Regions from separate parts of the Arthrobacter sp. CAN_A214 genome, predicted to be linked through region 3. Evidence: riboswitches for the same ligand, from Rfam matches in the RefSeq annotation. Region 3 holds a riboswitch; each other region holds the start of a gene.
The links. A riboswitch is a leader RNA that binds a small molecule or an ion and turns the genes downstream of it on or off. The one in region 3 is predicted to bind thiamine pyrophosphate.
Positions count from the first base shown of each region.

Region 1: it holds a riboswitch for thiamine pyrophosphate, as region 3 does, so the genes downstream of both, thiO (glycine oxidase ThiO) here and IWX65_RS03520 (3-oxoacyl-ACP reductase) in region 3, are expected to answer to the same signal.
Region 2: it holds a riboswitch for thiamine pyrophosphate, as region 3 does, so the genes downstream of both, IWX65_RS13515 (ECF transporter S component) here and IWX65_RS03520 (3-oxoacyl-ACP reductase) in region 3, are expected to answer to the same signal.

Region 1 is NZ_JADOUU010000029.1:10,597-20,782, reverse strand. It holds gene IWX65_RS15300 (thiazole synthase) at 126-902, opposite strand; gene thiS (sulfur carrier protein ThiS) at 907-1,143, opposite strand; gene thiO (glycine oxidase ThiO) at 1,140-2,399, opposite strand; TPP riboswitch at 2,391-2,523, opposite strand; gene thiE (thiamine phosphate synthase) at 2,615-3,268, shown strand; gene IWX65_RS15280 (hypothetical protein) at 4,290-4,853, shown strand; gene IWX65_RS17905 (DUF1016 N-terminal domain-containing protein) at 5,114-5,458, shown strand; gene IWX65_RS17900 (PDDEXK nuclease domain-containing protein) at 5,431-5,982, shown strand; gene IWX65_RS15270 (IucA/IucC family protein) at 6,093-7,694, opposite strand; gene IWX65_RS15265 (ISL3 family transposase) at 8,116-9,369, opposite strand; gene IWX65_RS15260 (IS110 family transposase) at 9,422-10,186, shown strand, end outside.
Region 2 is NZ_JADOUU010000018.1:14,853-25,038, reverse strand. It holds gene IWX65_RS13550 (CaiB/BaiF CoA transferase family protein) at 1-323, shown strand, start outside; gene IWX65_RS13545 (enoyl-CoA hydratase-related protein) at 316-1,098, shown strand; gene IWX65_RS13540 (PaaI family thioesterase) at 1,101-1,538, shown strand; gene IWX65_RS13535 (Bug family tripartite tricarboxylate transporter substrate binding protein) at 1,609-2,595, shown strand; gene IWX65_RS13530 (tripartite tricarboxylate transporter TctB family protein) at 2,592-3,146, shown strand; gene IWX65_RS13525 (tripartite tricarboxylate transporter permease) at 3,182-4,756, shown strand; gene IWX65_RS13520 (MFS transporter) at 4,868-6,091, shown strand; TPP riboswitch at 6,153-6,283, shown strand; gene IWX65_RS13515 (ECF transporter S component) at 6,346-6,951, shown strand; gene IWX65_RS13510 (ABC transporter ATP-binding protein) at 6,948-8,441, shown strand; gene IWX65_RS13505 (energy-coupling factor transporter transmembrane component T family protein) at 8,438-9,235, shown strand; gene IWX65_RS13500 (amino acid ABC transporter ATP-binding protein) at 9,283-10,020, opposite strand; gene IWX65_RS13495 (amino acid ABC transporter permease) at 10,017-10,186, opposite strand, start outside.
Region 3 is NZ_JADOUU010000002.1:339,326-349,511, forward strand. It holds gene IWX65_RS03470 (VOC family protein) at 1-138, shown strand, start outside; gene IWX65_RS03475 (alpha/beta fold hydrolase) at 342-1,280, shown strand; partial or broken gene IWX65_RS18015 (IS30 family transposase) at 1,721-1,897, shown strand; gene IWX65_RS18020 (IS3 family transposase) at 1,958-2,116, shown strand; gene IWX65_RS03490 (helix-turn-helix domain-containing protein) at 2,156-2,725, opposite strand; gene IWX65_RS03495 (class I SAM-dependent methyltransferase) at 2,774-3,613, shown strand; gene IWX65_RS03500 (NAD(P)/FAD-dependent oxidoreductase) at 3,579-4,604, shown strand; partial or broken gene IWX65_RS03505 (helix-turn-helix domain-containing protein) at 4,904-5,098, shown strand; gene IWX65_RS03510 (hypothetical protein) at 5,165-5,374, opposite strand; gene IWX65_RS03515 (recombinase family protein) at 5,595-5,786, shown strand; gene IWX65_RS03520 (3-oxoacyl-ACP reductase) at 5,916-6,680, opposite strand; TPP riboswitch at 6,727-6,822, opposite strand; cyclic di-GMP riboswitch class I at 7,147-7,221, opposite strand; gene IWX65_RS03525 (DUF7793 family protein) at 7,604-8,197, shown strand; gene IWX65_RS03530 (hypothetical protein) at 8,986-9,834, opposite strand; gene IWX65_RS03535 (VWA domain-containing protein) at 9,831-10,186, opposite strand, start outside.

The sequences.
Region 1 (10,186 bases), on a different contig from region 3:
AGCTGAAGACGCTTGGTGTCATGCGGCGACGGGCACAGGTATACCGGAAAGGTACCGGAGGCCTGAGTTGATACTGAAGTCTGCAACTTCCCCGGCGCTATGCGCCGATAACTGCGCATGAGTTGTTAGAAGTCGGGGCGGCCTTCGGCGGGGGAGGAGGCTTGTGCATGGGTGCGTTTGGGTATCCGGCCGGCTTGTGAGGCAAGCCTGCCGGCGGTCACGGCGTGTTTGAAGGCTGTCGCCATTTTTATCGGTTCTTGTGCTCTGGTGACTGCTGTGGCGAGTAGGACCGCGTCGCAGCCCAATTCCATCGCCAGGGCGGCGTCGGAGGCGGTGCCGATTCCGGCGTCGAGTACTACCGGAACTGTTGCCCGTGAGGCGATGAGTTCGATGTTGTGGGGGTTCAGGATGCCTAGTCCTGTGCCGATGGGTGATCCCAGTGGCATGACGGCTGCTGCTCCGAGTTGTTCCAGTCGTCGGGCCAGGACGGGATCGTCGTTGGTGTATGCAAAGACCTTGAAGCCTTTGTTGACCAGTGTTTCGGTGGCCTCGATGAGTTCCAGTGCATCGGGTAGCAGGGTCTGTTCATCGGCGATGACTTCCAGTTTTATCCAGTCCGTTTCCAGTGCCTCTCGCGCCATTTCGGCGGTCATGACCGCCTCTCGGGCAGTAAAACATCCTGCCGTGTTCGGCAAGATTCGGATTCCCTGCTCGTTGAGTAGTTCGAACAGGGAACCACCCGTCTCGGGGGTGTATCGCCGCAGTGCCACGGTTGTCAGTTCCGTTCCCGATGCTGCCAGTGCCGCGCCGAGATTTTCCAGGCTCGGGGCTCCGCTAGTTCCCATGATCAGCCGGGAGGTAAACGCTACCCCGTCAATGGTTAACGTGTCGTTGTCAGTCATGTTTTTATCCTCCTTGGACGGCGGTAAGAATTTCGACGTCGTCACCGTCGTGGATGGTTATCTCGGCCCACTGGTTGCGGGGTACGACCTCGGCGTTGACGGCGACGGCTACCCCCAGCTGTTTCTTGTCGACTGGTTGCCCGGTATCGGTCAGCTCACGGCCGGTCAGCTCAGCAATCAAGTGTTTGAGGGTGGAAACCGATACCGTGTTCCGGGCCTGTCCGTTCAGTGTGTAGCTCATGTTGCGGTCCTTACTTCGTCAGGAGAAGTGTTGTGGCGGAAAGCATCGTGACGGGACGTTCCAGGAAGGTGCCCGGGGTCACTGAACCGGTCGGGCCGAAATCGCTCGATGTCGACCTCCGGTATGTTTTGGCTGATCAGGTCTGCGCAGAGGCGTGCGGTGATCGGTGCCAACAGCACCCCGTGCCGGAAGAAGCCGGAGGCAATAACCAGTCCGCGTACCCCGGAGCCGTCCGGGTTTCTACACCGGCCGAGCAGGGGAGCGTTGTCAGGGGTTCCAGGTCGGGGGCGGCAGAGGGCTTCGAGCAGTTCCAACTCCGCGACGGCAGGGATCAGCGTCTGGGCATCCCGTAGCAACTCGTAAACCCCGCCTGCGGAAAGTCCGGCGGATCCGTTCTCTCGCTGGGTGGCACCTATCACCACCGTTCCTTCCTGACGGGGCACCACATATATCGGGGATCCGTGGACCAGTCCGCGGACCGTGGAGGTTGTCAGCGGTCTGAGGTGTTCGGGTACGCGCAATCGCAGAATATCCCCGTACACCGGACGTAACGCCAGCCGCAGCCCTGCCGGTAGACCTGCAATGTTTGCCGTACCGAGCCCGTTGGCCAGAATGACCTCATCAGCGTCAATCCGCTCCCCGTCCTCCAGCAGGACACCGGTCACAGCAGTACGGTCAGCGGCATCATCATGGATAAGTGCGGTGGCCGGAACCGGCACCGTGCGCGCTGTTGGCTGTTGCGCCAGTGCTGCTTGGAGGGCAGCGGCCATAGCCCGCGGATCCACCTGATGATCCTCGGGAACCAGGAACGCGCTTGTCAGTTGCGGGCCGAGCAGCGGCTCCAGACGCCGAGCCTGACGGGTGGTGAGTTCCTCAACCTTGAGCCCAAGACCTGACTGGACTGAGCGCAGGTCGGTCAGGGCTTGCCGGTCGGCTGGATCGATGCCGGCTATTAGTGTCTGCGTCCGCTGGTAGCCGGTTCCAACCCCGGAGGCGGCTTCCAGCTCCATGGTGAACTGCTGGTAAGCCCGGGCCGAGGGCAGCGTCAGGTCCAGTAGGGATTCTTCCTGATAATGAAGTTCACTGACCGGGGCCAGCATTCCGGCCGCAGCACGGGTAGCTCCGGAAGCGGGCGCGGAATCAATCAGCGTGACACGGTGGCCGCGACGGCTGACCTCCCAGGCAATGGCCAGTCCTATGATTCCGCCACCGACAATGGCGGTATGCGCGGCGCGGTCCGGGTTGTGCAACGTCATAAGAGTCCTTCCTACGCCGGGATCAACCGGTTCAGGTTCATACGGTCGGCGTCAAACGCCCTCTCAGCCCTGTCGACCGTCAGCATGGTGGCACTGCCGGAATGAGGCTCCCGTGGAGCTATTAGTCTAGGCCGTATGGCTTCTGTTGCGGATGTTCACCCTTCCAACTGAACCCGTCCGATGGTGAAACGTCCTTAACGGTCAGTACGGGCCCCCTGCACCGGCAGAAACTCGCATCAGCGCAGCTGTACCTGTGCACGGATTCACGGAAGGAAAAGGGCGATTTCGCCAATTTCATCGACGCCGCATACACCGGAGGCGTGGACATCATCCAACTCCGCGACAAGAACATCGAAGCAGCCGAGGAACTCGCCTGTCTTGAGGTTCTCCGCGCGGCGGCGAAACGACACGGCAAACTATTCTCCGCCAATGACAGGGCCGACATCGCCCGGCTCAGCGGCGCACCGGTCTTCCATGTAGGACAAAAAGATCTACCAGTACCTGCCGCCCGGCAACTGCTGGGCACTGAACCGATCATCGGTTTATCCACCCATTCCCCAGCCCAAGTCATCGCTGCCATGTCCACCAACGCACTGGATTACTTCTGCACCGGCCCTATCTGGGCCACACCCACGAAACCCGGACGTGCTCCTGCCGGGCTGGAACTAGTACGTTATGCCACGGCACTTTTGACCGAAACCGGTTCCCCACGTGCCTGGTTTGCCATCGGCGGCATCGATCACACCACCATCGAACAGGTCGTCGAAGCCGGGGCCCGCAGAGTCGTCGTTGTACGAGCCATCACGGAAGCCGACGACCCGTCCTCTGCCGCCAAGTCCCTCAAATCAGCGCTCCCGCCGCTCAGCTAACCTCGGTATGCCAATGTTCGGGCCCACCAGCCCTCACCCTGCTAAATCGGCATACACCATTAGTAGGACAGTTTCGAGCTGTGGTGTGGGTTGGGCCTTGGTTAACCGGGCGGTCATCCCTTCAGTGCAAGATGGGGAACCAGGCCGGAAAACTGATAAGTCCTAAGGCGCAGGGAGGAGCAGGCCATGTTACGCACATTGAAAAACCGGGGCGACGAGCCAGCTGGCGACATTAACGATGTACCACTGAGCTCCCACAACCCGCACTGGCACGAATTAGAAAAAGGTGATCCTGTCATCGTGGAGGTTGCCAAAGGTAACTAGGTACCCGGACATATTGACGCTATAACCGATGATCACAGCGTGCTCTGGGTACAGATCAAGGGAGAGGGACGCCGCCTATTCCACCAACAGGACAGCATCAATTTCATCCGCCAACCCCTGCTCCAGGTCAAACGGGTGAAGCAGAAACCAATTACGAACAGCGGAGCCCCAGTACTCGGAAAGAACCGGTAACAGCGCATATGACGCTCCTGTGAATCGTGAGTTCAGGCAGCAGTGGGGAAGAAGCGTTCGTTGGGGCGTTCCAATGGCTCGGGATGTACCTTCAGCAAACTGGAGTCCCTGTACCTTGCAGCATGCAATGCTGTGGCTCACCCACAGATGGACGGCCTTGAGCTGAACCGCAAGGGCTCCACCCGTCCACAGGTGGATGACCCACCACAGCGAGTAGAACTGGTGGCGTGGCTGAGTGTGGTGATGGATATTACAGGTCTTGTATTGCAATCTGATGCCGCTGTACCCGCGGCTCCGCGGGCTATGACGAAGGAGTGTCGGGTGATAGCTTCCAAAGCTCAGCGAAGTCCGAGCGACGCCCCATCGCTGACACGCGCCCGCTGGCGCCGTTTTTCAAGCCACAGAGGATGCCATCACCCGAGGACACGCATATTGTCTGTATGAGGGCCTCTACTGGAGCTGTGAGCGTTCCTTGGCATTCTTTTCGGAGGACATACTTAGAGGTATGATTCCGGGCGAAAACAGTTTTCCCGAACAGGGGAGTGAGGAAGCTGCGGCTCAGGCCGAGGTCGCCATCGCTGCCTTCAAGTTCCTGAGCGCTGTTTATCGCGGTGACCTGAGACAGGCTTGGGGGGACATGCACCCGATCCTTTGCTTGTGCTGGGCGCAGGCGTGGGTCGAAGCGAACCGGGAGAAATTAATCGCTAGCGGTCATGATCCTGAGAGAACCGCGCATGCTCTGGCTTCGAGCACTGGTGGTAACCATGAGCTATGGGATCCTTTTGCTGGAGTGATGCTGCGTGAAACGCGCGAAGCGTTTCCGCTTGACCCTGACGTGGCTGGCATCGGAGCGAACCTGCGGGCAGTAGCCCCGGATACCGAACTTCTCTATGTTCACCCACTTCCGTCAACGAGCGGGGTATGGGAGCCCGATGAATTTCTCGAGGCCTATCCTCTCGTGATGAACCTCAACGAGGGCCGATGGACTGTCCTGAACTGGGGGTACGATGCGATTCCCATTCCGGGATTTCCTCCGATCCTTGATGGAGCTTCACTCGGCAATGACTAAGCAGTCAACGGACTGATCGGCCGCCCTATGAACGCCCGTGTCCCTGCAGATTTCTACTGCCCCGTCACACGCTCATAGATGGTCGATGCCGATCAACAGCCGACAGGGGGATGAGCCGAGAAAACGCCGATAACGGCCCATTTCGTCAGCTCCGAGCCGGTTGGAAGATGTTTGGTGCTGGCAGTAGATTCTGAGCTTCGGGAGGGGACTGGTGCAGGGCAGATTCGTCCGGGGGAGGGGCGCGCCGGGAGAATGGTTCCATGGTCCGTACCGATGTCGTTCTACCCGATGGTTACGCCTCGACGCTTGATGCTTTGAAGCGTCGAGTTCGTGATGCCCAGTTCCGGGTGCAGCGGACTGTTAATACTCAGCTGATCGAGCTGTACTGGAATATCGGGAATGAAATCCTCGCCCAGCAGGTACGTCAAGGGTGGGGAACCGGCGTCGTCAAGCAGTTGGCTGCGGATCTTCGTGCGGAGTTTCCGCAGATGAAGGACCTTTTTCCCAAGCAATTTGCAGTACATGTGCGGCTGCCTGGCAGGACGAGCAGCCAATTTCCCAGCAGACTGCTGGGAAATTGCCATGGGGTCACATCATGGTCCTGATCGACAAGCTAGATAACGCTGAAAGCCGTCACTGGTACGCCTCGGCCGCCGTGGAATACGGGTGGTCACGCAACGTCCTGATGAACATGATCATGAACAAATCGATGGAGCGTACCGGGGCAGCGCCGTCGAACTTCACCCGGCAGCTCTCGGCACCGGATTCCGAACTGGCGCAGCAGGTCGCCAAAGGCCCGTACGCCTTCGAGTTTCTCGGATTGACCGGTGAGGTCGCGGAAAAGGACCTTGAGCAGGCCCTGATGAACAGGATCGTAGAGACGCTGCGTGAACTCGGGCCCGGGTTCGCGTTCGTCGGCCGGCAGGTGCACTTCGACGTCAGTGGAGATGATTTCTACATCGATCTGCTGTTTTTCCATGTGCAGCAGCTGCGCTACTTCGTTATCGAACTCAAGACCGGGAAGTTTCAGCCCGAGTATGCCGGGAAGCTCAACTTCTATGTGGCCCTGGTGGATGACAAGTCAGCGGCGTTCGACCAGATCGAATCTCCGACCGCTCAGCCTGAATAGGGCGTGGCCGCCGGCCGCCGGCCACGCCAGCCGTCCACTACCGGTGGTCAGTCGCTAATAACAGCGCTTATGGCTCCAGCACGTCGTGTGAAGTGTGGCGCTTTGATAGTTCAGTTCGGGTTGTGCATCGGGTTGGGCATGGAGCCTGCTTTCGCTACGGGCGGGCGGGTGGTGAGATCGGTGTAACCCATGCGCAGGCGGTAGCCGTTGAGTGGGTAGCGTCCAAATTCCCGGCCTAATAGCCCTGTGGCCTGAAGCTGGGCGGCTTGTTCTGGATGGGCGTTGGTGTAGTCCGTGATGACGTCACGGGTGAGGCCCCACAGTTGGGCCGAGCCTGCGGGCATTCCATGGGTATCCAATAGTTGGCCGAGTGGCGCCCAGACACCCAGGAAAAGCGCGTCGACGAGGTATTGCCGCAACACGTGCCACGGCTTGCGCGGCAGGACGCGCACCGGGCCGTCGGGTTCCCAGGAGCGGGCCGGAACAGGATCGGTGCTGATGCAGACGTCGTCCACGAGGTCTTTGATGACTAGCCTGCTTGGCATGCCCTCGGCGTCGCAGATGATCATGAGGTTCTCGCCGTGCGGGTTCACGCTCACGCCGTACGTGTGCAGTAGGTGCAGTAGCGGGCGGAGGGTGACGGACACCAACGCGTCAAGCCACTGCGAAAGCTGACGGCCCGAGCGTTCCGCGAGGGCGAGCAGCGCCGTTTCCCCGTCGGGATCCTCGTGCAACACCAGGGCCAGCGGCCAGGCTGTTTCGCCTGCACCCAGAAAAGCGTCGACCGGTTCGCGCCAGATGCAGCCAAGAGTTTCATCCCACTGATAGGGCACGCCGGGGTAATCGGCGAGGTGTGGATGGCGCACCGTCACCGAAGCCACCTCTCCGAGCAGGACGGCGTGGGTGTGAAGGACCGGATCGCTTTCCCAGATTGAGCGCAGCCAGTGTGTCGTCATGGGTGCGGCGAGGGAACAATGCCGTGGAATGCCGCGGTAGACCGAGGTGTTGAGGATTTTCAGCGGCAGTTTGACCTGCATTCTGGTGGGCTGGTCAATGTTGACCAGAGTGCGAATTGACTGCGTGGGACGGTAATCGTCCTCTGCCTCGCCCAGGACGATGATCTGCCCTGCGAGCATGCTGCCGGACCAGAGCTGGCGGACGACGTGGTCCACCTGCCATGGGTGCGCTGGGAGCATCAGGTAGCCGGATGGGTCGGCGCCGGCTTCCCGCAGCAATGCCTGGAAGCGCTCCTGCGCGGGCGGATCAAGCTCACGGTCGACTAGATCCTGCTCCGATATGGAGGGAACGGACCGGAATTCGGCAAGTTGCCGGGATACGGCCAACCATATTGGACGGAGTGTCTGGCAGGCTTCCGGGGCGTAGCGGGCGCAGTCCGATGCGGCGAAGCCGAGCCGGCCCTTGTTGGCGACCAGCAGGGGGTGTCCAGTCAGCTGGCCTTCCATTTCCGCGTGGGGAAGCTGTACTAGCTGCTTGGACGGAATGCCCTTGGCGGCCAGATGGGCCTCGGCCGCCAGGGTGGCGGAAAGCTCGGCGATGTAATTCGCTACGGTCGTGCCGGTCAGGCCCAGCCGGGCCGCGGCGTCGATGACGAAGCGGCCCGGATCGTGCGCGGGTTCGCTTTCATCATCGCCCAGTACGCCGCGGCTGATCCGCCGAATGCTTCGCGGTTCGACAACGTAGCTGTCGAACACGGTGCGGTTGGCCCGGAATGAGTAGGACGAACCGTCAAGGTCGATCCGAAGATCCTGCGATTCGTCGCCAGGGGTGGCAGGAGGGGGTTCGGTGCTCAGGAGCTCTTCCGAGAGCAGGGCTCCTGACTTGTTTCATTGATGGTGGGATGCCGCAGGATCTGCAGTCTTGTAGCGTCCAGGGTGTCAGCCGGCACAGGTCCGCAAGCTCCTTGCCGCCCGTATTGTTCGGGTTGGCTCACTGATAGCGTGCCGCGCCGCTGACACCCGCCCGGGGCGTGGCTCGACAGAGGCATGCGAACACTTCAAGTCAGGGTGCCCGCCACGGGTGATCCATCACCGACCTCGGCGTAAGGACCCGGACATGATCATCATCGGCATCGACCCGCACAAATCCGGCCCTTCGCATTTAGGCATGGTTCGTTCATTTGATGCGGTAGGGGCGGTGGCCGCCGGCGGCGAGTAGGCAGCGGAGTCTGTAGTTGGTGAAGTTGCGGAATCCTCGAGCGATGCGGCGGGTGGTTTCGATGACGCCATTCACGGCCTCGGTGGGGCCGTTGGACGCGCCGTGGGTCTCGAAATAGGCCAGGATCGCGCTCTTCCACTGTCGTAGCGTCCGGCCCAGTCGTGCGACTTCGGGGATCGGGCAGGTGGGGAACGAGGCGAGGATTTTGGCGACCCGGGCCCGGCCCGTCTCAGGCTTCACGTGGTAGATGGAGCGCAGCTGTTGGTAGCACTGCCACGCCAGAGTCACTTCATGGTCGGGGTCCCCGAGACCGAGCTTCATATCCAGGCGGGTGACCTGCTTGTCGGTGAGGTGCTCGGCACCGCACTGCAGAGTCCTACGAATTCCGTAGAGCGGGTCCCCAGAACGTCCGCGGTGGCCGAGGGTGTCCTGTTGGACGCGGCGGCGGACCTCATCGACCATACTCGAGCCGAGCTTCACGACATGGAAGGCATCCAGCACAGTGATGGCTTCGGGGAGTTCGTCGCGGATAGCGTTGGCGTAGCCACGGAACGGATCCAGTGCTGCGGTTTTGATCCCGGTGGTGAAGTCCGGGCCTTGGTCTGTGAGCCAGGTGGCGTAAGCCTTCCCGGAGCGTCCCGGAACAAGGTCCAACAGCCTCGCGTGAACGACACCATCGCTGTCGCGGGTGTGGTCCACGATGCCGGTGACCATCCCGGTGCCGGGTGGGCCGGTGTGAGCCCAGACGTGCTCATCAACGCCGAGAGCAGTGATCCCGGCGAGTCGTTCGGGGGTGGTGGTGCGGCGGGTCGCCTCGGGTGTGATTGCATCCCAGAGCGTGTGCCAGGACACCCCGAGCTGATACTCCAGCGCGGAGACCGAGGTGTCGTAACGCGACAGCGCGTCCACCGCCCAGCCGATAGATCGCGTGGTGAGCTTCGACCGCGGACCGGCCAGCGGATGCTCCTCGGTGAACGTGGTCTTCGGGCACCCCTGGTCGGGGCAGCGCCAGATGCGTTTGGCCCAGACCAGGCGCACCGGCCAGCCGAAACACGGGGTGTCATGCAACCGGACGTCCCGGCGCCCATGACCAACGGCGATGACACCGCATGCCGGGCAGCCGGCGATGGTGTTACCGGTCTCCACACCTAGCACCAGGCCGGCCGACGTAGTCGTGACGGAGGTGACGTGGACGCCTTTGACGCCCAGCATCGCGTCCGCGCGTGCACACCACTAACCATCAGGACAGAAAGTAAAATCAGCCATGTCAGGGTCTTTTCTGAGTCAGGAAGCTTGGTCGCTACCAATTCAAAAAGGCCCTGACCTCATTCCCGCCGCACCACGCCGCACCAACAGCAGCCAGCCCTGCCGCGTCAGTTCCCGACCGCCCTACCCACGCTCAACTGCGAAGGGCCACAAATCCTCCATCACCGCAGCAGCCATCGATTCCTCGGGCTGCCAGCTCGGGGTACGGCGCTTCATCGTCAACGCAGGAACCGCTAAACAGTTGCTGGGCTGGGCCGCGCAGTGGCCCGAGCGTAGATTCGCTATCGAAGGTGCTAACGGTCTGGGCCGAGGAACCGCCCAGATCCTCGTGGCCCATGGCGAGGCCGTCGTGGATGTTCCCTCCACGCTGGCCATGAAAGTCAGGGTCCTCTCCACCGGTGGCGGGCGTAAAAACGATCCTGCGGACGCGTTCGCGGTCGCCCTGACGGGGCTGCGGCAGGAGAGTCTGCGCGTCGTCGTAGCAGAGGATCAGAGCACGATCCTGCGTCTGCTGGCCGAGCGCCGCGAGGATCTGGGCCACGAACGTGCCCGGCTGCTCAACCGCTTGCACAGGCTCCTGCGTGAACTTCTACCCGGTGGTGTCGAACCCGGCCTGAGCGCTGACAAAGCCGCCGCGGCGCTGCGTACGATCAGGCCGGCAACAGCTACCGACGCGGTGCGGCGTGAGCTCACCAAAGAGCTGCTCGCTGATCTTCGACGCATCGATTCCTCCATCAAAAGCAATGAAGCGCAGACCCGCACT
Region 2 (10,186 bases), on a different contig from region 3:
TCGCGATCATCGATGGAGTCGGTGTTCCCTGCGGCCCCGCGCTGACCTACGACCAGACACTTCAGAACGAGCAGATCCTGGCACGGGAAATGATCGTCGACGTCGAGCACCCGATCATGGGTGGAATGAAAACCATCGCGCCGCCCACGAAGTTCTCGAATATGGACTACAGCGTCCGCGGACCCGCCCCCTGGCTCGGTCAGCACACTGCCGAGGTCCTTCGGGAGGCAGGCCTGGATGACGCGACGATCGAAAAGCTCTTCACCGACGGTGTCGCCTTCGACGCCCACCCCACCCTCCAGAGGAGCGACACCAATGTCTGACGAAATACTGGTCGAGCGCCGGGGAGCAATCGCAACCGTCATCCTCAACCGGCCGAAGAGCCATAACGCCATCACCATCGGGATGTACACCGAACTGCCCGGAGTGGTCTCCGAACTCGACGACGACCCCACCGTCAAAGTGATCGTGCTGCGGGGAGCGGGCGAGAAGTCCTTCGCCTCCGGAGCGGACATCAGCGAATTCGAGAAGGAACGGGGAAACGCAACCAGCGCGCGGAACTACAACGAGCGGGTCGCGGAAGCGGAACATGCCATCGAAGGGTTGAAGAAGCCCACGATCGCGATGATCCACGGCTACTGCATCGGCGGTGGTGCCGGCCTGGCGCTGGCCTGCGACATCCGGTTCGCCGACACCAAGGGCCGGTTTGCCATCACGCCGGGAAAGCTGGGGCTGGTCTACAGCCTCGAGTCGAGCAAGCGCGTGGTGGATCTGGTAGGTCCGGCCCGCGCCAAATGGATCCTCCTCTCCGGTCTGCAGATCCACGCCGAGCGTGCCCTCGCCCTGGGCCTGTTCGATGAACTCTCCGCACCCGAGGAACTCGAGCAGTTCACCTACGACTTCGCTGAAACGGTCTGCTCACGTGCCCAGTTCAGTGTCCGGGCAGGCAAGGAGATGGTGCGCCGCATCGTCCTTGGCCAGGTGCAGGACGACGAAGACACCATCAACCTCCGCAACTCGTCCTTCGACACCGAGGACTTCGCTGAGGGCGTCCAGGCTTTCCTCGCGAAGAGGCCGCCGAACTTCCAGTGGTCCTGACCGTGTCCGACACCATTTTCGACGGGGCGGTGGACCAGGCCCGCAGCGCAGCCGGCGATTCCAACCAGGAATTCGGAAATTTCTTCCTGTCCCGCTTCCTGAACCTGGACATCAGCTATGACGACGCTCAGCAGAGCTGCATCGTAGTGCTGCCGTACGCCGCCCACCTCCGCAATCCCCAGGGTTCGGTGCACGGGGGCATCATCGCGACCGCAATGGATATCTCGATGGGCCATCTGTGCCATCGTTACCTCTCGACGGCTGTAACCCTGGAAATGAATTTCCGTTATTTCCGCCCCCTCGAAGGAACGGGGCGCTGCGTCGCCACCATCCTTCGTGCGGGACGGCGGATCGTACACCTTGAATCGCGCCTCACCGACGAAAGCGGCCGTCTGGTCGCCTTCGCGGTCGGCTCCTGGCACCGGCTCGACGGCGAATAACCTTTCGCTCACCGAGGCAAATATCCACCCGCTCCGCAATACAACGACGTTACGAGGAGAAGAGAAAGCAATGCGCAGTAAGAAAATCATCACCACAGTGGCAGCACTGACGCTTATCGCGTCCCTGACCGCCTGCGGCAACGACGCCGGTTCCGGAGCCGAAGGCGGGGCTGACTATCCCTCGGAGGATATGGACTGGACGATCGCGTTCGGGGCCGGTGGCGGTAACGACATCATGGCCCGCACCATGGTGGACATCATCAACCAGTACGAGTTGTACCCGGAGAACATCTCGCTGGAGAACCGTGAAGGCGGAAGCGGCGCCACCGGTTGGGGTTACGTGTTCAGCAAGGCCGGCAGTGGCTATGACATCTCCACCACCTCGGGCTCGCTCATCACTACGCCCTTGCAGTCGGACACCGGCTGGACCTTCGAGGACTTCACTCCGATCGGGCTGTTCGCCACTGACGATGCAGTGTTCGTCGTCCCTGAGGGTAGCCCGTACGAAACCTGGGAGGACTGGGTTTCCTACGCCCAGGAGCAGGAAACCGTCGTCGTCGGTGGAATCGGTACCGTCAACGTCGACCTCATCCTGCATGAGCTGCTCGCCGAGGCCGCTGGGTACGAGATCGACTACGTGCCGTTCAACGAGGAAGGCCAGCTCCAGACCTCACTGCTGTCCGGGGCGCTGGACGCCATCGTCTCGAACACCGGTTCGGTCCTCGGGCAGATCGAGGCGGAGGAAGTGACACCACTGCTGTTCACCGGTGTTGAAAGGCTGGACGTCATTCCCGATGTCCCCACCGGTGAGGAAAAGGGCATCGAAAACCTCCCCGCCATGCCCCGCGGAATGATCCTCCCTCCCGACGCTCCGGCGGAAGCCAAGGAATGGTGGATCACCACCATGAAGGAAGTTGTCGAAACCCCGGAGTGGAAAGAATACGTCGCCTCCAACTACCTCACGGAGAACATCCTTTGGGACCAGGAATTCTTCGATTCCCTTCGGGAGACCACTGACAGCTTCGAAACCACTCTGAAAGAGGCCGGGGCGCTTTGAGCCACTCCGTCATCAAGGGTGAAGCGGAACCTGAGGGGGTGGGCCGCTCCGGCTGGCGCCGGAGGCCCGCCGCCAAGACGATTTTCCTCGCCGTGCTGCTGCTGGTCCTCGCTGCTTATACGGAAATAGCTTTCGGGATGGAGGCTACGACGACGTCGGGCCGCATCGGGGCAGGGTTCTTCCCGAGGATCATCGGCGGCTCGGCAGCGGTGCTGACCCTGATCGCGCTGGTGCAGAGTATGCGTGCCGGCTCCGGCGAGGACGACGACACCGTCGACCTCGAGGAGGACATGGGGGAGGGCGACCTCGGTCACCATCCGAAAGCCATGATCATCACGATCGCCCTGACGATGGCCTTCGTGGCGACCCTCACCACCCTGGGTGCGATCATCTCCGGCGTCATCTTCATGTTTGCGCTGCTGTGGTTCCTGAACCGGACCCACCTGGTGACGAATATCGTGCTCAGCCTCGGCCTGCCCCTGGCGATGTACCTCCTCTTCCAAACATTCCTCAATTCGGGTTTGCCCGAGGGAATCCTTCCGCGCTTCTAGCAGCGGAATCCGACTCGGCTCGAAGGAGAGTTAGCTTGGACGTCTTCAATAACCTCGCTGGGGGGATTGTTTCGATCCTGACCCTGCAGAACATTCTGCTACTGGGGGCTGGGGTCACCCTGGGTATGATCGTCGGCGTCATGCCCGGCCTCGGTCCATCGGCGGGCCTCGCGATCCTGCTGCCGCTGACCTTCGGGCTGGACCCCACCGGCGCGATCGTGATGATGGCCGCCGTGTACTACGGATCGATGTACGGCGGCACGATCACCTCGGTCCTGATCAATACCCCGGGCGAGTCGGCGACCGTCGCCAGTACCTTCGACGGTTATCCGCTGGCGAAACAAGGCCGGGCGGGGCCCGCGCTGATCATGGCCGCCATCGCTTCCTTCATCGCGGGCACGATTGGTGCGGTCCTGATCAGTTTCTTCGCGCCGAGCGTCGCGTCGGTCGCCCGCACCTTCGGTCCGCCCGAACTGTTCCTGATCGTCGTCGTAGGACTGCTGACGCTCATCGTCATCGTCGGAAAGAATCGCCTTCTCGGTGTGATCTCGGCACTCATCGGGTTCGCCCTGGCAACCGTCGGCATCGATGTCGGAATCGGCGCACAGCGCTACACCTTCGGCTCCACCGAACTCATCAACGGAATCGACTTCATCCCGGTGGCCATCGGGCTGTTCGGTGTGGGGGAGATCCTTCATGCCATGTGGCGCGGTGGGCACCTCGAGAAACTCGATTATCAGAAGATCTCGCTCCGAGGCAAGGGTTTCTGGCCCACACGGGCTGACTTCAAGGAATCCAATGGCGCGATGCTGCGCGGCTCCTTCCTCGGTTTCTTCACCGGAACCGCGCCCGGCGCCGGGGCGACCGTTGCCTCGCTCATGTCCTACAACGTCGAGAAATCGATTTCGAAGACGCCCGAGCGTTTCGGCAAGGGTGCCATGGCGGGACTGGCCGGACCGGAGGCAGCCAACAACGGTGCTTCCGCCGGTGCAATGGTGCCGCTGCTGACCCTCGGCATACCGGGATCATCGTCGACGGCGGTCCTCCTGGCCGCATTCCTGATGTGGGGCCTGCAGCCGGGCCCGTTGCTGATGGAACAAAACCCCGAATTCGCCTGGGGACTGATTGCCAGCATGTATCTCGGCAACGTGATGCTCCTGCTGATCAACATCTTCATGATTCCGACGTTCGCCAACGTCGCGAGGGTGCCGTTCCGTGTGCTCGCTCCCGCAATCATCCTCATCTGCGCACTCGGCACCTACACCATCCACGGCAGCATCCTCGAAGTGTGGATCATGCTCGCCTGCGGCGTGCTCGGGTTCTTCATGCGCCGTTACGGCTTCTCTCCGGCCGCCCTCGTTATCGCGCTGGTCCTCGGACCTCTTGCAGAGGAGACGCTGCGCCAGACAATGATCATCTCGGGCGGCAGCTTCGGGATTTTCTTCGAACGTGCAACGTCGATGTGGCTGCTGGCAGTCATGGTCCTCCTCGTCGCCGTTCCGCTCCTGAGTCCCTGGATCAAGCAGATCGTCAATGTCCGGGTTCGGGACGTCGGAAGGCGCCGCCGTGAGCAGCGGCGCGCTGATGAGAAGAATGATGTGAACTCCTGACCCTTTGACTGCTCGCCCCGCACGGAGCGAGCGGTCAAAGCCACATTGCAACACCGGAAGTGAACAAAAGGAAGCGGGTGTAAGCGCCGGCGCCACTGGAGGAGCATCACTATGGCACGAGCCGCGCGGCCGGGACGATGGCTTTGGATGCTCGTAGCGGCAGCCATCCTCAGCCAGGGCTCCTTGAACCTGGCCCGGTTGCTGATCTCCTACAAGGCCCTGGCACTGGGAGGCGACGCCGTCGCCATCGGATTCATCTCGGCCGCCTTCGCGATCCTGCCTGCAGTTGTCGCCATCTCGCTCGGCCGGTTGTCGGACAGGACCGCCTGGTTGCGGCCGCTGATCGCCACTGGATTGCTGACCCTCACCGTCAGTTGCCTGCTGCTATCCGGTTCGGCTTCACTGCTGCTCGTGGCTGTCGGTAGCGCCGGGCTGGGATTGGGCCATCTCGCCTTCGCCATCGCGGCGCAGTCCATGATCGCCAAGCGATCCGATCCCGACTCGATGGATGCCGGCTTCGGTTGGTTCACCGCTGGATTCGCCCTGGGCCAGATGGTGGGCCCGCTCCTCGCCGGCGGGCTTCTCAGCAACCGAGGCGCTACCACCGTCGCGGGCCGTCTCGCGGACATCGACCAAGCCCTGTTGCTTGCCGGACTGCTGGCCCTGATCGCCGTCCCACTGATCCTGGTGAGGATTGGAAGCCGTGGAATGGCCGGCACCGCGGTCAAGGGAGCTGCAACCCTGGACGTGAAGGACTCGGTCGGCATGATCCTCGGACGCCCCGGGGTGAAGTCCAACATGCTGGCAAGCCTGGCTCTCCTGACCACCATGGACATTCTCATCGCGTTCCTGCCGCTGATCGCCGAGCAGCAAGGTGTCCCTCCGCTGGTCGTGGGTCTGCTGCTCGCCCTCCGCGCCGCGGCCACCATTCTGTCCCGCATGCTGTTGACCGTCCTCCTGCGTCGATGGAGCCGGAACCAGCTGGTGTTGGCGAGCCTTTTCGGTGCGGCACTCGGCCTGGTCGTGCTGCCGTACGTGCTCGAGAACATCTGGATTGCTGCCGCGTCCCAGATTCTGGTCGGCTTCTTCCTCGGCCTCGGCCAGCCCCTGACCATGGCATTGATATCCCGGGCCGTGAGGGAAGAATCACGGGGGGCGGCCCTCGCCATCCGACTGCTGGGCAATCGGATCGGCCAAATCGTCCTGCCGGCGGCAGCGGGACTCGCGGCAGCTCCGCTGGGACCGAGCGGCGCCATCTGGATGACCTGCTTCGTGCTGGGTGCCGCGGGCGCAGTCAAGGGTATCGGCGACCGCCGTCCCCCTCCACCGGGATGAACAGAGCGACATCCGCGGTACTGGAAGCCCCTGCGGTGTAGGATCGTAACGCTTCACCAAACACATACGACAGGGGAGCGCCGTTCCGTCGCAGCCAGTGCTGCCGGAGCCGGGCGCTGAGAGTGCGGACAGCCGCAGACCCTCGAACCTGATCCGGTTAGTACCGGCGAAGGGAGTCGAGTTCTCAGAGTGTTTCTAGGAAGACCCTTCCCTGGAATACCCTCCCCTCCTGTACCTCAGGAGGATTCTGCATCATGGCAACAACGGCCCCCAAAGGCACTCAAACCCGCAGCCTCGAATGGCGCGTCGTCGACATCGTGGTGGCCTCGGTCATCGCGGTGGCAGTCGGCGTCGTCTTCTTCGCCTGGTCCGCGGGCTACTCGCTCATCAGCGGCATCACCGCCGCGTTCCCGCCGCTCGGAGGCCTGTACGTGGGCGGCTGGCTCATTGCAGGCGTCCTTGGCGGGCTCATCATCCGCAAGCCCGGTGCCGCTCTCTACTGCGAAGTCCTTGCAGCAGTAGTGTCGATGGCCCTCGGCACGCAGTGGGGTCTCCTCGTGGTCATCTCCGGCGCTATCCAGGGCCTCGGCGCCGAACTCGTGTTCCTGCTCTTCCTCTATCGACGCTGGAACCTGGGCGTCGCGCTCCTCGCAGGGCTCGGCGCCGGTATTGCCCTGGCGATCAGCGAGAACATCCTGTACAACTCGCTTTGGGCCATCGACTGGCAGCTCCTCTACCTGCTTTTCGCTTCCATTTCCGGCGTCGTCATCGCGGGCCTGCTGTCCTGGCTCGCGATGCGGGGGCTCGCCAAAACGGGAGTGCTCTCCTCCTTCGCCGCGGGTCGCACGGCCGACGTGTGACCCAGCACACCACGGCGCCCGTTGCCGTCACCGCCCGGAACTGGGGGTGGCGGCATGCGGGCCGCAGCCGCTTCGCGGTGAGGGGAATCGACCTCGAAGTCGAGCCCGGCGAGCGGATCCTGCTCCTCGGCGCATCCGGTGCCGGCAAGTCCACGCTCCTTTCCGCTCTGGCCGGTGTGCTGGGGAACGACGACGAGGGTGAACAGGAGGGCACCCTCCTCCTCGACGGCGGCAGTCCCGCCTCCCAGCGCGGCCGAGCCGGATTGGTGCTGCAGGATCCCGATTCGCAGGTCGTCCTTGCGAGGGTGGGCGATGAAGTGGCCTTCGGAGCCGAGAACCTTTCGGTTCCGCGCGCGGACATCTGGGAACGCGTGCACCGCGCGCTCGACGACGTCGGGCTGAATGTTCCGCTCGACCGCTCCACCTCGGCGCTGTCCGGCGGGCAGAAGCAGCGTCTCGCGCTTGCATCGGTCCTGGCCATGCAGCCGGGCCTCCTGCTGCTCGACGAACCGACGGCCAACCTCGATCCGCAGGGCGTGATCGACGTGCGCAACGCCGTTGTCCGGGTGCTTGACCGGGTTCCGGCGACGCTCGTTGTGGTCGAACACCGCGTTGAGGTGTGGGCGGGCGTTGTCGACCGCGTGGTGGTGCTTGCCGCCGACGGCGGAATCCTCGCGGACGGCACCCCGGAGGAGATTCTCGGCAAGGAAGCCGCCCGCTGCAGCCTTGCCGAGGCTGGAGTCTGGGTGCCGGGTCGGAGACCGGCGGTGGAAGGCCCGCGGCCCGGCGCCGGCGGGGAGGTACTGCTGTCCTCGGCCAACCTCGCGGTGGCACGGACGAAGCGGGGACCGGAGGTTCTTGCGGGCGTGGACGTCGAGTTGCGTGCCGCATCGGCCCTCAGCATCGTAGGCCCCAATGGAGCAGGAAAATCGACGCTTGCCCTCACCCTGGCGGGGCTCCTGAAACCCCGCCGGGGAGAAGTCACGGCAGGTACGTCGCTCGCCCGCGGAGCGGGACCCGATCCTTCGAAGTGGCGGTCGGCGGAGCTGGTGCAGCGCATCGGCACCGTTTTCCAGGAACCCGAGCACCAGTTCCTCACCTCCACCGTGGCGGATGAGCTGGAGTTCGGGCCGCGCCGCGTGGCCCGCGAACCGGAGGCTTCCTTCCGCCCCCGTATCGCAGAGCTCGCCGGAAGACTCCGTCTCGATCATCTCCGCGCGGCGAATCCCTTCACCCTGTCCGGTGGGGAGAAACGGCGGCTGTCAGTGGCCACCATGCTCGCCACCAGCCCCGACATCCTGGTGCTCGATGAGCCGACGTTCGGACAGGATGCAGGAACCTGGGCGGAGCTCGTCGGTCTGCTGCGGGAACTGGTCAGCGAGGGCGGCTGCGTCGTCTCGGTCACCCACGACACCGACTTCACTGAAGCGCTCGGCAACCGCGTCCTCGACGTCGGGTCTGTTGCTGACGCCCGGCGGGATTCGCGATGAGCAGTGACATTCTCACGCCGTCGCTGACGGGCAGCACGCTGATCCGCGCGAATCCGCTTTCCAAGCTCTTCGCCGCCGGGATGATCACCGCGGTGGTGATGCTCAGCATCGACTGGGTCAGCGCTGCGGTGGCCCTCGGATGTGAGATCCTGCTGATGCCGCTGCTCGGCATCAGTGTCCGCGGTCTGCTGCTCCGGGCCTGGCCCCTGCTCATCGCAGCGCTGGTGGCCGCCTACGGCACGGCACTGCTCGCCGAAAAGACAGGCGACGTACTGCTGGAGATCGGTCCGGTTCTTTTTACCGAGGGGTCCGTGTCCGCAGGATTCGCCATCGGGATCCGGGGCCTCGCGCTGGCCCTGCCCGGTATTTTCCTCGCCGTCTCCACCGACCCGACCGATCTGGCCGATGCCCTCGCGCAGAAGCTGCGCGCGCCGCACCGCTTCGTGCTCGGCGCGCTCGCGGCACTGCGCCTGGTGGGCCTTCTGGTGGAGGAGTGGCAGACCCTCGGGCTCGCGCGTCATGCCCGCGGTGCAGGAGCCGAAGGAAACGCGCTGGTACGCACGCGCAACTTCCTCGGCCAGGCTTTCGGCCTCCTTGTGCAGGCAATCCGGCGTGCCACCCGACTCGCGGTCGCCATGGAGGCGCGGGGCTTCGGGGCGGGCCGGCGTACCTGGGCCCGCGAGAGTAGATTCAGCCCGCTCGACGCGGTCGTCGCGGCGGGAGGTGTGGTAATCGCCGCGGCTGCACTGACGGCGGCCCTGCTGGCCGGGACCTGGAGCTTCCTCCTGTCCTGATGCCGGAAGGGCCGCCGCGACATGCGCCCGGCGGCTGAAGGAAGTCCCTAGAGCACGTCCGAGAGGAACGACTTCAGCCGCGGGGTCTGAGCGTTGTCGAAGAGGGCCGCGGGCGGTCCGCTTTCGACCACCACGCCGCCGTCCATGAACGTGACGGTGTCGGAGACGTTCCGGGAAAAGCCCATCTCATGGGTCACCACCACCATGGTCATTCCGGCCGTCGCGAGGTCGGCCATGAGCGCGAGGACGCCCTTGACGAGTTCCGGGTCCAGCGCCGAGGTCGCCTCATCGAAGAACATGACCTCGGGGTCCATGGCAAGGGCCCTGGCGATGGCGACACGCTGCTGCTGGCCGCCGGACAGGTTGGCAGGGCGAACCTCCGCCTTGTGCTTCAGCCCCACCTGGTCGAGTTGGGCCAGTGCCTTCTCGCGCGCCTCGTCCGCGGACATGCCGCGGAGCTTCCGCAGGGCCAGTGAGACGTTGTCCACGACGGTCTTGTGCGGGAACAGGTTGAACTGCTGGAACACCATGCCGATGCGGCGGCGCAGTTCGTCCGGATTGTCCTTGAGGACCGAGCGCCCGTCGAGCAGGATGTCGCCCTGGTCCGGTTCGATGAGCCGGTTCAGGACCCGCAGCAGGGTCGACTTGCCTGAGCCGGACGGACCGATCACCGAGGCCGTGGTGCCTCGCTCCACGTGCAGGTCGATACCGCGGAGCACATGGTTGGAACCGAAGGAGAGGTGGAGGTTGCGCCCGGTCAGGGTGCCTGATTCAAGCGTGCTCATGTTCTTGCTCCTTCGCCGATCCGGGCGGCGATATCATCGGGTTCGGGCTTCTCGCGCTTACCCATCCGCAGACGGTTGTCGATGTAGTTGACCAGGTGCGTCAGCGGAACGGTGAGGCACAGGTACAGCGCCGCCGCAGCGATAAGCGGTGAGAGATTGCCCGTAT
Region 3 (10,186 bases):
CGGCTAGTGGGCTTGGGGGCAACCAGGGCCGCCCAGGGTCGTACATGGGTCGTGTTGAAGGATCCGGCGGGATTACTGTTCTGCGTTGTCCCGCACGAATCCCCTTGGTTCCAGCAGCGGGCACGCGTCGTCTCTTGATGAGTATGGGCAGCACAATGACCGCTGAGTGAGATGGCCTTCCAGGCACAGGCGATGCATCGAGGAGCCCAACGAACAGAACCCCGTCTTCATCGACGTGAGGATGGTGCGGTAACGGATCCTTCACCGAACCTTGAGGTGCATAATCCGTAGTGGCAGTGCGATCAACTGCAACCGGTGGTGCGGTAACTACGCTGGGGGGTATGGATTTCACCTCGGTCGATCGCCAGTATGAGCCCTATGTCCGTCCGATCGACCCGGCTGTGAGGCGTGCCGCGGAGTCGTGGAGGTGGCGCCGGTGGAACATTCATCTTGAACATGTGGGCTCCTCGGAAGCACCGGTTCGGATGCTTCTGATTCATGGTGCAGGAGGAAACGCTGCGGCGATGTGGCCTTTTGCCGCGCACCTGTCGCAACTCGGGGCCCTCGTGACACTCGTGGACCTTCCCGGTTACGGTCACACGCAGCCAGTGGGAAGTGGGCAGGTCTCGTATCAGGACTGGCAGGAGCTTCTGGTGGATCTTGCGGAGCGAATTGCTGACGACAGGCCGTTGCTTTTCGTGGGCGCCAGCATGGGCGGGATGCTCGCCTTGGACACAGCGGCTGGAAGTGGCAGGGGCGATCGGGTCATCGCGACGTGCTTGCTTGATGTCAGCGATCTCGAGGTTCGCTCGGTGATTGTGCGTGCCCCGTGGGTGGCCCGGGCCTCCAAGCCGTTTCTGAGGTTCGTCAGAGGGCCGGTTCAGCGGTTATCTCTTCCTCTGCGGTGGATTGCTCCGATGCGGAAGATTTCCAATGATCCCCGGCTCTCGGCACAGGTCCTGCGGGATCGACGCGGTGGTGGCGGGTCGATGCCGTTGGGCTGGTTCCGGGCCTTCCTGGAAGCCGGCCCGGCCGTGCTTCCCGAATCGTACAGCGGGCCCCCTGTGGTGCTGGTCCATCCGGAGGATGATCGATGGACCCCTGCACGCATCAGTATCAAGTATTTGAGTCGATTGGCCGGTGAGCATCGCTTCATCGAGATCGCCGGTTGTGGGCACTTTCCTATTGAGGAACCGGGCTTCCAGCAGATCCTCGACGTCGTGGGTCAGGAGATTGAATCCGTGATCAGCACAGAGCCTCTGGCCGGAGTCGTTAGCTGAACATGGCAGCTGTGCACGGTTCCGATGAGCGATTCTGGGGGGAGTTCCAATGACAAGGGACGAACCCGTCACTGGTTGCGGGACCAACGGCGACGACGAGCCCGACAATTACCACAGGGCTCAGGACTCCTCGAGGTTGGCCAACTGGAGTTGCACCTTCCTCAGCATCGCCGGTGTACTCGTCACGCTCGGCTGCCTGCTCGCCATCTACTTGGAGTCGACCGGGTTAGGTGCTCCCCGGGATGCTGGTCTACGCCCTGGGTACACCGCGTTGCTTATCGCGGGCGCCGGGGCAGGGGTCCTGGTGCCCGCGGGAGCCTGCTTCGCTTTTCTCCATACCTTCCATCGCCTCACCGTAGTGGTGGGAGCATTGGCGGCTGTAGTCGTCGCCGCAGCAGTACTGGGCATGCTGGCTCCTGATACCAGCAGTCATGGGAAGTGCGACGACGGCTCATGTCATGACGTACGAGCGCGCGTCCCGACCGAAGCCTGCGAAGCTGCAGACGAACCGGAAGCTGCGTGCCAAGGTGGAAGCTGATTTGAGGAAGAAGTATTCGCCAGAGCAGACCAGTGGGCGACTGCGACTTCAGCTCGCCGACCAGACGGAGATGCACGTGATGTTTTACGAGGAAAACCCGGAAGCGGAACCGAGTGATGAAGTGCTCCCGAAAGAAAAGATGTTTCACCACACCCGGCATGTGAGTGTTGACGCCTTCACTGCAGAGCTGGAGGACTACATGTGCTGGTACAACCACATCAGAATCCAACTCCGACTCGATGGCCTGAGTCCGATCGAATACCGGAATCGAGCCCTCGCAGCCTCGAAAACCATTTAGCTCACCTACGGCACCACGGGCGATCCCGCTCGCGCCTGATCACATATCGTGCAAGTGCGCCCGTTCGCCGTCACGATTGAATACCGACAGGATTTCTAGTTCTCCGGACTCAGGGACAGCGCTGATCCGGTGTGGCACCATCGTGGAGAACTCTGCTGCTTCGCCGGCCTCAACGACGAGCACCCGGTCGCCAAGCTCCAAGCGGGCCCGACCGGTCAACACGGTAAACCACTCCCACCCCGGATGCACCTGGCTCTCGGGTGCTAGCGCCACTCCAGCACCCACCCGTGTCTTGACCACCACCACTCCTGCCGCGGCGCGGTCACGCGAAAGTAGCCAGGTGGTCACATCCGCGCGATGCGCGGGCTGGGGTCGGATGACCACATCCTCATCCTCCTGGGAGCTGATGAGCTCATCGAGGGTGGTCTCTAAGGCGCGGGCAATCGGTACGAGCTGATCCAGTGCAATGCGCCGGTCCCCGGTCTCGATACGACTCAACGTCGAAGGGCTCAGAAAACAGGAGCTGGCCAGGGCATCTAATGACCAGCCCCGGGCCAGACGGAGGGCCCGGATGCGCTGACGAACGAGGGCGTCAATATCTTGCTTCATACGCAAGAGACTATGCCTTAGAAGCATTCACTGTCTACAGTGGGGATTATGAGTCACCACATCGCCAGCGAGAATAAAGATCACCCGCACGAGCACCACCAGCGGTTCGGTGACCAGGACCAGCACCGCGGCCTCGACCTCGATGCCGAGGTGTTCAGCGAGCACCTCACGGCCGTCCTGAACCTGACCGGCCCAGAAGCGCACACCATCGTCGACCTCGGCGCTGGCACCGGCGCAGGCAGCCGATTACTGCGCGAACGGTACCCTGATGCCGTTATAACGTGTGTCGACAACAACCGGCAGATGCTCGAATTGCTGCGCGAGCAGGACTTTACCGTGATCGAAGCCGACCTCGACGAGGGCTTCCCAGCGCTACCCGAGACGCCGGTTGACCTGATCTGGGCATCATCCTCACTCCACCATGTCGCCGATCCTGCCCGACTGCTGTCGGGAGCTCACCGAGCATTGGCACCCAATGGATCCCTGGTCATCGTTGAACTCACTACTCTGCCCAGCTTCCTCATCAATCCCCGCGAAGTGCTGCTGGAACAGCGCTGCCACCGCGCCGCGGCAGCCGAGGGATGGAACCACTACCCCGATTGGACGTCAGTGATCGAGGACGCCGGCCTCATCGTCGCCAAGTCCGAGGTAACGACCACCGCACCCGTCACCCCTGCCGCGCGGGAGTACGCCCAACAGTGGTTCGCGCGCTTTTCGCACTTGGCGGGCCTGAGCACGAGCGACCGCCACGCAGTTGAAGACCTGCTCAAACGGTTCTCCAACAACCTCGAACTCGAACCTCGCACCACCCGCACCGTCTGGGTGGCTACCTCAACCAGAACCGGGAACAATCATGAATCAACACACCATCAAAGAGAACCCGCATAACACCACCGGACAGACTGCGGCTACGACCCAAGCCGACAAACCCCATGGCGACCGCAAAAGCTCCAGTTCCCACGCCTACGACGTCGCCGTCATTGGAGGCGGCGCCGCTGGACTCAGCGCCGCAGTCACACTCGGCCGTTTTGGCCAAACCGTGGTCGTCATCGATAACACCACCTCCCGCAACGCCGTCGCTGGCCATGTCCACAACCTGCTGACCCGCGACGGCACGCCACCCGCCGAGCTGTACCGGCTCGGACAGATTGAAGTCGAACGATACGGTGGTCAACTCGTCACTGGGACCGTGTCCTCAATCCACGGTAGCGCCGGGGCGTTCACATTGACGCTCGACGACCGCTCAATCAGCGCAAGCCGGATCGTCGTCGCCACGGGCGGCAAAGATGAACTACCAGACGTGCCCGGCCTTGGCGCGCGGTGGGGTAAGGACGTACTGCACTGCGCCTTCTGCCACGGGTACGAGGTGCGCGGCCAGCGCATTGGTGTGCTTGCCACCGGGCCGATGGCCATCCATCAGGCCATGATGTTCCGACTGCTCACCCCACACGTCACCGTGCTGACTCACACTGCACCACCTACTGCGGACCAGTACAAGGATCTGGTCGAGCGGGGCATTGCCGTCCTGCCTGCAACCGTGGTCGAAGTACTCAGCCACGATGACGATTTGACCGGCGTCCGCCTGAACGATGACAGCCACATCGACCTCGACGTCCTAGTCATCGCAACCACCGTGCATGCCCGGGCCGACTTCCTTGCCCCCCTCGGCCTGTTCCCCACCGACCTCACCATCAACGATCACGTTGTCGCCACCCGTATTGAGACCGGCCCCAACGGCGCCACCAGCGTGCCCGGAATATGGACTGCAGGCAACACCAGCGAACCCATGGCCCAAGTCATCAACGCAGCAGCCAGCGGACTCGCAGCAGCCTCCGCGATTATCGGCGAGATCGTCCTAGGAAACCCGATCAACCGCTAATCACACCGATGGCGTCCCATCGGATGCCCCCGTCGTCGAGGGGCTCAACAAAGGCCCGCTCTGCACAACGAAACAGCCCATGTCAGCCAACGAACCATCCCCTACGATCTTCATCACCGGTCTGAATTCCGGGGAGTAGTTCATGGTGCGGTTCCGCTTCCACCCTTTAAGGCGTCGATCGACGGCGCAGTGTTCGGTAGCTGGAATGCTGGGTACATGACAGAGCACTCCCTTGATGAGCAGTCCAGGCCGCTGCGCTTCCTCTCCCTGCAGCAGGTAGCAGGTAGGAGGTAGCAGACGAGCTGAACACCAAGCACAGCACCATCCGAGGACTCATCCAGTCAGGAGAGCTGCCAGCCATTCAGATTGGCGGCCGAGGCCAGTGGCGCATCGAACGCGCCAAGCTCGAGGACTACATCACCGGTGCCTACGCTAAAGCTCGGACCCACATTGCCCGAGGGGACGTCGACACTCCACCGGAGGCATCGGGATAAGGGGCCTACGCCTCCAAATCAGTCCCCGTCATTGGGTGACGCAAGCGTGATCGCATTGAGCCACATTCAGCCCTCACGCTGGATTTTGATCAACGGTTCGAGGAATCGGATCTTCACCGCTGTCCGTGTGTAGGCGATCGCATGCGCTTGGATGCGAATTGCTTTTGAGGGATAGCGGATCCACACGTACATCCGGCGTGGCTTGGGGAAGTCGGTGGGTTGGCAGTTTTCGACGTCGAGTTCGGCCGCGATGAGCATGATCAGTTCCTTGCGCATGATGAATTCCTCGATCCGATCGTCCATCAGCCTGGCGTAGTGCTTGGTGTACCTTTTTGATCCCGCCATGACCTGGCCACGCGCCCCGCCTACCGCCGCTCAAGAACCGTCGACGCCGGTGACGCGGCGTAGCCGCCAGTCCTCCCACCGCGGGTCCGCGCTCAGCGGTTATTCTCAACAAAGTAAAAAAGTCCTTTGATGAGCTTGAGGGCGAGTCGAGATGGGAAGCATCGGGTATGCCAGGGTCAGCACGCTGGAGCAGAACGCAGACCTGCAGCACGCAACATTGAAAGCGGCCGGCTGCAACCGGATGTTCACCGACCATGGTGTGAGCGGAACGATGGCCGGTAGGCCCGAGCTGGATAAGCTGCTCGACCATCTACGGGAGGGTGATGAGGTGGGGGACTGCTGAAGGTTCAGTTTCCAGTACGAAATGTCCCCTAGTTGCTCCACGGGGGAGTTGGGGCGCTGCCTTGATGGCGGGCGCCGAAGAGGAAAGCGTTGAGGTGCAATTGCCGGTACGCGCTTATGGGTGTCCGGCTCAGTCCATGACTAGCCCGCCGTCGACCACCAGGTTCTGCCCGGTAACCGACCTCGCCCAGGGCGAGGCGAAGAAGAGGATGGTGTCAGCGAATTCCTGCGGTGTGGTGACGTGTCTCAATGGTGTGGAGGAGGCGATAAGGTCGAAGACCTTTTCGGGGGTGGCTGCGCTGGCGTCGGTGGTGCGCAGCAGCCCTCCGGAGACCATGTTCACTGTCACATTGTGCCCGCCCAGGTCCTTGGCCAGGGTTCGGGTGAGGGACAGCAGTGCCGCTTTCGCTGCGGTGTAGTCGTGGTAGGGCACCACGGGGTTCTGGAACAAGTTGGTGCCGATGTTGATGATCCGCCCGAAGCCTTGTTCCTGCATGCCTGGCAGGGCCGCCTGCGTGGTGTTCAGGGCCCCCCGGACGCTCCCGGAGAACTGGGCTGCGAACTCGTCCCAACCAATTTTCGCTGCATGTGAGCGGGCATCCCCATTGAATGAGAAGGCCGCCAGGGCGTTGTTCACCACGGTGGTGACCGGGGCGCCGAAGTGTTCCTGCGCTCGTTCGAGCATGGTGGCCACCTGTTCGGGATCGGTGACATCAGCCTCCAGGGCCACGGCCCGAGACGAGCCGAAGTGATTCGTCAGTTGCCGGGCGGCGTCCCGGCTGGCGTGGTAGTTGATGATCACCCGGGCACTCTCGGCGGCGAAGGCTTGGACGATGCGGCGGCCGAGACCGCGGCCACCGCCGGTGACCAGGACGATCTGTTCTGTAATCTGCATAAGGCTCCCTGAGGGTCAGGGCGAAAAGATGCGGGACCGATAACACCTGGGTTTGGCAGGACATCCCTTCGCCAGTACGAACTGGATCAGGTTCAACAGGTGTCATCTCAGCCGGTTGATACCGGCACCCCGTGTCACTGCCTCGAGAGTACACGTTCTCTCCGAGCCCAGAAAGCCTATTATTTCCCTGGGTTGCAGGAGCCCCCGTGTGAGGCGTGCGCATCTGGGCTCCATGATGGGGACTGTAAATTCATTGGTGTTTTTGGCCTGACGGGCGGCGCGTGGGGTACTACTGCGTACGACCTCTACCCCGTCGCGCCCTGTCGCATCTGAGCGCACGTCGAACCCGGCTCGGCGCAGCACGCACAGACGAGGTTACGGATATCCAGGTCGTCTTCAATAACAACAGCTGTCCCCTGGGTATTGAGCAGCTCGGTTTCGCTGAGCATTCGTGAGGCCTTCATTGTTCGGTAACCCGGCTGACCGCGTGGGTTCCGCGGGTTTGCGTCCCAGACTCGCGCCGGGTTCGCCTTAACGCGCGTAACGAGAAGGGGGGGGTGGTGGTTAGGCATACGCCGCAGTGCCTTCGGCGTAACCGAGAAAGCCGCGTCTGTGGCCAGGGTGCTACGCGAGCTCCTTTCGTCACTTTCATTGGCACACGTAGTGGAACATTTTGTGTGCCACGTAGTGATTGAAGATGCGGCATCATGGGGTGGGCGGGGCGGCAACGACGAGGGATCGTCAGAACTGGGGGAGAAATGGAAAGGTCTCAGGAGCCATCCTCTGGGCGGTACACGTTGAGCGATGATGGGAACTTTCTGCGCCTGCGGTGGGCGCCAGGCGTCACGATACACACAGAGGATATTCACTCCACGATCGAGGCGGTCACGGCCGCATCTCCTCATGGAAAGCGGCCTCTGCTGGTGCATATTGGGTTGGTCGAGCGGATTACTGTCGAGGCCAAGCAGTTGCTCATTGATGACACATGTTCCACCCGCACCGCCGTCGTTGGTGTGGATGAGGTGGGTAGGGTCCTTACTGCGTTCAATTACCGCTCCGCCACGCCCAGTCGGTACTTCGACAACGAGTCCGACGCCATTGCCTGGCTCAGGGAAGACGGTGAACCAGACAGTAAGGACGCTCATCCTGACAGTGCTTTTGCCGCCAACGAGCACTTCACTGCCGAAATGCGGGGGGGAGTGTTATGGCTCGAGTGTGTGGCCAGTACGGAAGTCGACAACGCTGTCGCTGCTGGAATCGTCGACCGGGCCAACCAGCTCAGTCCGTCCGTTTGCCCGCCGATGCTCATCCGCCTCAATCACCTGATCTCCGTGACGGAAGAAGCGCTGCACACCCTCGCGACGGGACTGAATATCGCGGCCCTGGCCATCGTCGGAGTCGAGACCGAAGACCCGGTGATCACTGCCTACTACAAACAACAACACCACCCGCCCTACCCCACCCGGCACTTCACCACAATCAATGACGCCCAACAGTGGCTCACCAAATGCAGATGACACCCCTCAGGAAGCGCAGAGAACCATTTATTGTGGGACGGCACGCTCGTCCGCTCAAAACCCGAGGGATATAGTGACAACGTGCACGGTCAAGGTACTGTCGGCGAATCAGCCCAGGATCTTGTGGTCTTGCTGATCGCCAGGGCTTGCTAATGAAGGTAGAGCGCCGGGCGGCTCCACCCGGGACTGTGTTCCCCTGCTCGTTCCGACCCGCGCCACGCGGTCCATGCGTCACGTCGAGACTCAGCCTCGGTGTCGGCAACGAAGAACTCGTCACCATCACCTATGGCGGGCGCCGCGCCGAAAAACTCTCACCGCACTGATATCGGTGCTCTTCACGGGGCGACTAACAGCACCGAGAATGGGGCATATTTCTGATGGACGGGGATTTTTCGCAGGGGAGGGGGTGCGCGCATGATGATTCGAAGATGGCTATCGGGGGTTGCGTCGCCCTCAGCATTACTGGTGCACTCGTCATGCTCGGCTGCGTGCTCGCCATCTACTTGGAATCAACAGGGTTAGGCGCGCCGAGGGACGCGGGTATGCGGCCCGGTTACACAACGATGCTCATCACCATCGCCATGGCGGGGATCCTAGTGCCGGCGGCGGTCTGCTTTGCTGTTCTGCGTACCGCCCAGCGCCTCATCGTAAGGGTCACGGCATTGGCGGCTGTAATCATCGCCATAGCAATAGTGGGCATCGTAGGCCCCTGATACCAGTAGTCAGCGGTAGTGCCTGCCCGTGAATCACGCCTTGCGCCGCTTTGAGCGCTGAGGAGCAGGAATGTCCTATGAATGGTCGTTTCCGGCATCCCTTAGTGCCTGGGTGACCCATTCCTGAAGTTGCGTGGTGTTCCAGCTGGGTGTGGCGACGAGGAGGACTTCGCGGTCTTCGCGGATGACGCGTGTGATCCCGTCCTCCATCGCCAGGGTCTTGACCATATGGTCCACCTGCCGGGAGTATTCGTGGGCGATGTCTTCCCGCAAGGACACTTCGATTTCACGGCCGCGGATCGGGTGATCGCCGAGGTCTTCTACTTCGACGAGCGGCTCGGGCGGTTCGTGTCTGGTTTCCTCGGCACTCAGCGCCTCGATGACTGCTTGGGCGTATCCCGCCATCTCGTCGTTCGCGGGTGCTCTTCGGCCGCGAACCACTTCCCGGGCGCTGGATGCGACTGGCCCCGGAAAGAAGATCTGACGATCGGCTCCGGCCAACACAGGGTGATTGCGGAATTGGTAGCGCTTATTCGGATGCTGACCAATTTGCCACTGAGCAGTGGGAGTGCGGTCCTCCACTACCCGCACGAGGTACGAGATGAACCCATCGAGCAACTGGACGGATTCATAGGAGAGGATCGCTTCGGTTTCGGCTGTGAAGCGCTCCCAACTTGGCCAGTCCTCGTGCGGCACTGTGGCGGGGTCGGTGCACGCGGGCGCATCCGGTCCTGTTAGTCCGCTCAAAACCCAGCCCCACAGCGGAACCAGCCCCTGGGTTGTCCCGTCCAAGAGGGTGTCCGGGTCCCGACCGTCCGCACGGAGCGCTTGACGGAACCGCTCAAGCGCCGGAGCGCGTTCGGCGAGGAACTCCTCCAGAGCCGAGACAGCCTGGCGTTTCGTCAGTTGTGGGTAGTACTTCATGGCAGATGAATAACATATTGGATGCCGTGCTCTTCCAGCAGGTCCAAGATCCTCGGGTCCGCACCCAAAGACCCCGTCCGACCGCCGACGAAGTGCCAGACGACGTCCTTGATATCTGCGTTATCCACTTTGTCGCCCAAAATGGCAGCATCTTTGAGAATCTGTGTACGTATGCGCGAGCGATATGGCACGAATCCTGACTTCACCTCTCGCATGATACTGCCGTCGACCAGATCGGCGACTCGGCCAGTGCTGAAGCCCGGAGGAGTCCTAAAGACCTGCCGTGACAGCGGCGTGTTGGCCACTCCGAAGAGGCCCGCCACGGCGGTCTCTGCCTCGCGCCAGTGAGTGA